One region of the Shewanella sp. BC20 genome, then DNA from elsewhere that is predicted to be linked to it. Evidence: riboswitches for the same ligand, from Rfam matches in the RefSeq annotation. Region 1 holds a riboswitch; the other holds the start of a gene.
The links. A riboswitch is a leader RNA that binds a small molecule or an ion and turns the genes downstream of it on or off. The one in region 1 is predicted to bind lysine.

Region 2: it holds a riboswitch for lysine, as region 1 does, so the genes downstream of both, lysC (lysine-sensitive aspartokinase 3) here and CBX96_RS08840 (Na+/H+ antiporter NhaC family protein) in region 1, are expected to answer to the same signal.

What each region holds. Positions count from the first base shown of each region.
Region 1 covers NZ_NHRI01000006.1:185,809-188,891, forward strand. Annotated here, with positions in the region: gene CBX96_RS08830 (electron transfer flavoprotein subunit beta/FixA family protein) at 1-175, shown strand, start outside; gene CBX96_RS08835 (electron transfer flavoprotein subunit alpha/FixB family protein) at 176-1,102, shown strand; lysine riboswitch at 1,198-1,394, shown strand; gene CBX96_RS08840 (Na+/H+ antiporter NhaC family protein) at 1,474-3,042, shown strand.
Region 2 covers NZ_NHRI01000015.1:95,316-98,398, reverse strand. Annotated here, with positions in the region: gene arcA (two-component system response regulator ArcA) at 1-409, opposite strand, end outside; gene CBX96_RS15700 (DUF3293 domain-containing protein) at 996-1,430, shown strand; lysine riboswitch at 1,672-1,846, shown strand; gene lysC (lysine-sensitive aspartokinase 3) at 1,990-3,083, shown strand, end outside.

The DNA.
Region 1 (3,083 bases):
GAAAGCTAAACGTAAGCCATTAGATGTGCTCACTGTTGCGGATTTAGGTGTGACGCTAAAAGCCCATCAAACTGTGGTGAAGGTGACGCCGCCTGCCGAACGTAAAGCGGGTATCATGGTTGCGTCTGTAGCTGAGCTGGTTGAAAAGTTAAAGAATGAAGCGAAGGTGATCTAAATGGCCATTTTAGTATTAGCAGAACACGATAATGCGGCACTGAAACTGGATACCGCAAAGGTTGTCACCGCAGCGCGTGCAATTGGTGATGATGTACATGTATTGGTGGTTGGCCACCAATGTGGCGCCGTGGCGCAAGCTGCGCAAGCCCTACAAGGCGTCGCTCAAGTATTGGTCGCCGATAACAGCGCCTATGAAGCGCATTTAGCCGAAAACGTAGCTAAATTGCTGGTGGATTTAGCACCAAACTACAGCCATATCCTCGCTGCAGCATCGAGCGCTGGCAAAGATACGCTACCACGTGTGGCTGCCTTGTTAGACGTTGCGCAAATTTCTGAAGTGATTGGCGTAGTGAGCAGCGACACCTTTGTTCGCCCGATTTACGCAGGTAACGCTTTAGCGACAGTACAAAGCCATGACGCGATTAAAGTGATGACAGTCCGTGCCAGTGCCTTCGATGCGGCGGCGCAGGGCAACAGTGCTGCAGTTACCACCTTAGATAAAGTGTTTGAAGCCAAGACTCAGTTTGTGTCTCAATCATTGACCGTTTCTGCGCGTCCAGAGTTAGGTAATGCGGGCATTATCGTTTCTGGTGGCCGTGGTATGGGCAGCGGTGAAAACTTCGGTATGTTAGAGCAATTGGCGGACAAACTCGGTGCTGCTGTTGGGGCATCTCGCGCCGCGGTTGACGCAGGCTTTGTGCCTAACGATCTGCAAGTGGGGCAAACCGGGAAGATTGTGGCACCAAACCTCTACATCGCCGTGGGGATTTCGGGTGCGATTCAGCATTTAGCTGGGATGAAAGACGCTAAGGTGATTGTGGCAATAAACAAAGATCCTGAAGCGCCAATCTTCCAAGTGGCCGATTATGGTCTCGAAGCTGACCTGTTCGACGCCGTTCCAGAGTTGATTGCAACTCTAGGTTGATTTTATCTGTGATCTAAGTCAAAGTAAGCGGCTTTGCGGTGGCAACTGCTTAGCCGCTTATGTTTTTATGTGCCTCACGCCCGTGCAAGGGCGTTCTTAGAAGTAGAGGCGCACCAAATATCAGTAGTGATCAGTAGGGTGATTCCGTTGATCGTTCACGAAAGGATTTGGTGCCGAAGTGGTTTGATTTATCACGATCAACTGCTGGGGTTGTGCCGAATAGGTACAACACTGCCATAGTATTTTCTGATACGGATATTAGGAATAGTTACTATGGAGCGCTACTGATAGGACAGGTGATCTTGGGTATCTATTGCCTTTTCCCACCAGTTCAGTCGCCCTCCATTCGTATTTTGACGAAGAAATAATCAATGACTGTAGTAAGTTACGCCGATTCGGCACTTTCTCTGCTGCCGCCTGTGGTCGCAATTGTGTTGGCGATTTTCACTCGCCGCGTTCTCCTTTCCCTCGGTTTAGGTATTGTGATTGGGGTATTATTACTCAATCAATTTTCACCTGTGGCCAGCGGTGAGTTTTTAGTTAACAGTGTAAAAGGACTTTTTTGGTCAGAAGATGGCGTAAATTCTTGGAATTTATACATTCTCGGCTTTTTAATTGTATTAGGGATGATCACGGCATTAATTACCGTTAGTGGTAGTGCTAGGGCATTTGCCGATTGGGCGCGCCTGCATATTCGCAATAAACGCGATGCCAAATTACTGACCATGTTTTTAGGCTGTGTTGTCTTTATTGACGATTATTTCAATAGCTTAGTCGTGGGTTCTGTCGCAAGGCCCGTCACCGACCGTTATTATATTTCTCGCGCTAAGTTAGCCTATTTATTAGATTCAACGGCGGCGCCAGTTTGTGTTATTTCGCCGGTATCCAGTTGGGGCGCTTATATTATTGCGCTAATCGGCGGCATATTAACCGCCCACGGTTTTGCTGATTCTGGTCATTTGAGTGTGTTTATTCAAATGATCCCTATGAATTTCTACGCTATTTTCTCTTTATTATTACTACTTTGTGTTGCATTTATGGGCTTAGATATTGGCCCTATGCGTGAGCATGAATTAAATGCGCAGCGCGGTAATTTATATGATGAGAATAAAGGATTACCACCCGGGGCGAATGCCGATTTACCCGAAGCCGAAACGGGAAAAATCCTCGGTTTATTCTTACCTATTACCGTGCTGGTATTTGCGACCCTGTATTTTATGATCGACAGCGGTGCCCAGGTATTAGCGAAAGAAGGTATTGAATTTAATATTATTTCAGCTTTTGAAAAAACCGATGTGAGTTCATCACTGTTCTTTGGTGCCCTGATTGGTTTAGCAGTTGCGCTGGTACTTAACCTAGTGCAAGGCGTTGAAAAGTCGATGGTCGTCAAAGGCGTGGTGCAGGGCGCTCGCTCTATGCTGCCTGCGATTTACATCCTGTTATTTGCTTGGACCATTGCCGGCGTGATTGGCCAGCTTGAAACCGGTAAGTTTATGGCAAGCCTCGCCACAGGCAACATTCCCTTTGCCTTCTTACCTGCGTTGATGTTTGTGTTAGCGGGTCTAACGGCGTTTTCTACCGGCACCAGTTGGGGCACGTTCGGTATTATGCTACCGATTGCCGCGGATATGGCGATGGGCAGCCATACAGCCATGATGTTACCTATGCTGGCTTCGGTTTTGGCGGGCGCGGTATTTGGTGATCACTGCTCACCGATTTCGGATACTACGATTTTGTCGTCAACTGGCGCGAGCTGTCACCATATCGACCACGTTGTGACTCAGTTGCCTTACGCTGTGATTGTGGCGCTGATCAGTATGGTGGGTTATGTGGTGCTTGGCTTTACAGAATCGGTGAATGCGGGACTGCTGACTTGTGGCGTGCTGTTTGTCTTAAGCATTGTGTGGTTACGACTCAAATCCCAAAGTAACGCGAAATAAGCCTGACGTAAGCGAGCGCTTTATTCGCGAGTCTTCATTGT
Region 2 (3,083 bases), on a different contig from region 1:
AGTATTCGACAGAGCTCTTTTCTTCGACTTCGTTACCAGCGCTATTCACACGAGTCAGAAGGTTGCGAGCACGAATCGTCAATTCACGTGGGTTGAACGGCTTGGTAATATAATCGTCCGCGCCAATTTCAAGTCCAAGGATTTTGTCGACTTCGTTGTCACGGCCTGTCAGGAAGATCAGACCGATGTTGTTGATTTCACGTAATTCACGTGCCAACAACAGACCGTTTTTACCTGGTAGGTTAATGTCCATAACCACTAGGTTAATTTTGTTTTCCTGCATAGCCTTATGCATTTCTGCGCCATCATTGGCCTCAGTTACCACATACCCTTCTGCCTCGAAAATACTTCTCAGCGTGTTACGGGTAACGGCTTCATCTTCAACGATCAGAATGTGCGGATTTTGCATATTAATTACCTAAATTTTAACCAATTTTATTCTAACCATAAGGACCGCTTACATCGGATCCTTATATTCATAAAATGTTGATACTTCCTCTAACTGCTCTGTGCTTCAAAGGAAAGATCTTTACGGCGACACATCAGGATGTATATAAAGTGCACGTTTAAAGTGTAATACGATAAAACGTAACCAGTATCAACTTCGATAAGCAATAGTTATAAATAGTTCCTTAACTATTGTTTTTTTTAAAATGTTTAAATGATAACTCAAATGTAGAACACATTTTAAAAGATGTCTGGCTAGCCTTGGGTGATTTCACAGAGGAATCTAACAAACCCTTGTCAAGATTAAGCAAACTTAATGTTATCTGCTCAACTAGCCAATGGCGTCATTGTACTCGTTTTAGGCATTTGTTAACAAATGAAATGTTAACAAATTTCTGGATGAGGCCCTGATTTACCATGATATTTACTTTAGTCATTGATTAGTATAACTAATGTATTTTTAATTCTTGTGACCTAGTTCACGCCTCTTTGGATTTTGGAGGCGCTCTGCTACACTAACTCGGGTTCATTTTTCGACTAGACTACCAATGGACAACATGACTCAAGATTTGTGGCAGCATTACCAGAAGCCGTTGTTTTTGCTTACTCAAGCATTATCCTGTGATTTTTCCTTTGCTGTAATTACCGCCCATAATCCCGCTTCAACCCTCCTCAGTCCCAGCCAAAACCGTTTACTCGACCGCCAACTTCTCCGTGATATTGAATTAATCGGCAGCCCCTATCGTGCAATGGTGGGCGCATCGCCAGATTTATCACATATGGAAAAGAGCTGGGCCGTATTTGTCGATAGAAGCATGGCGCTGCAGTTGGGGAAAAAGTTTAATCAATATGCCATCTACATGGTGGAAAAGGGCGAGGTGAGTTTAGTGCCTTGCACCATCACCGGGCATGATGAAGTGTGTTTAGGCCTGTTTAATGATCACGTGCGTTTGGTTTACGAACTGCCGGATCTAGCGACCTAAGCCGCGCGAGTTTATTGCTATTTTTCTTATCCGGCTTTGCCTGTAAAGGGCAAGGCTAGGTCGGTTATTTTTTAATCATGTTAATGCCTGCATGATACCTCGCCACCATTTTTGCTTTGGCTTTACCGCTAAATTGCTCATTGTTTTTAAAAGCGTTTATTGAATTTGTTTATGCGATGTGAAATTAGCATTGACTTCATTAGGGGTTTATTGCTACTTTTTTCGTCCCTTTCCGGCGGAAAGGAACAGAAGAGGAGCGTTAACTAGGTAGTCAGTCAGAGGAGCACAAACTCCAGCGATGATTGATGAGGGAGATTAACGCCGAGGCATAGATGTGGTTGCTGCATGTTTATGTCGGTCGCTTAGGCTGAATCCTAACGATTGTCACCTGTAATTGGTGGAGAGCTTCTGGTGACGATTGCTGTTTCCCTTCTATTGGGGTGCGTATCATTGAGCACCAGGCTCTTCGAACGAAGTTGGTTCGGAGCGTAATCATGTTAGTTAATCAAGATCTTATCCTAGTTTGTGCCGTGTCTTCTGCTTCTGCGGAGGTACGATAATGTCTCTTGTTGTCGCAAAATTTGGTGGTACCTCAGTCGCCGATTACGGTGCAATGAATCGCTGCGCCGATATCGTACTGGGCAATCCCGATTGCCGTTTAGTGGTGGTTAGCGCCTCCAGTGGCGTGACTAACCTCTTGGTTGAACTTACTCAAGAGTCGATGAACGACGATGGTCGTTTACAGCGCTTAAAGCAAATCGCGCAAATTCAATACGCTATCTTAGATAAACTGGGTCGCCCCAACGACGTAGCCGCGGCATTGGATAAACTGTTAAGTCGTATGGCGGTATTGAGCGAAGCGCTAGCATCCCAACGCAGCAAGGCCACCATGGATGAGTTATTGTCCCTTGGTGAGCAGTGTTCGTCGGCATTATTTGCGGCGGTATTGCGCGAAAAAGGCGCCAACTCGAGTGCCTTCGATGTGCGCCGAGTGCTGCGCACCGACAGTCATTTTGGCCGTGCTGAGCCACAGGTTGAGCAAATTGCGCTTCTCTCTTCTGAGCATTTACTGCCGCTGTTATCTGAGCAAGTGATTGTGACTCAAGGCTTTATTGGTTCAAATGAGGCCGGACAAACCACCACGCTTGGCCGTGGCGGTAGCGACTATTCCGCGGCACTGTTAGCCGAAGCCTTAAAAGCCTCTGCGGTTGAGATTTGGACCGATGTGGCTGGGATTTACACGACCGATCCGCGTCTTGCGCCAAACGCCCATCCCATTGCCGAAATCAGTTTTAACGAAGCCGCCGAAATGGCGACTTTTGGTGCTAAAGTGCTGCACCCTGCGACGATTCTGCCTGCGGTGCGCCAACAAATTCAAGTGTTTGTCGGCTCGAGTAAGGAGCCTGAAAAGGGCGGCACTTGGATCCGTCATCAGGTTGAAGATGCGCCCGTGTTTCGTGCTGTTGCACTGCGCCGCGACCAAACGCTACTCAATTTACACAGCCTGCAAATGTTGCATGCTCAGGGCTTCTTGGCAGAAACCTTTGCCACACTGGCAAGGCATAAGATCAGTGTGGATTTGATCACCACTTCAGAAGTTAACGTATCACTGACCCTAGATAAAACCGGCTCTGATTCAAGCGGCCAAGGGCT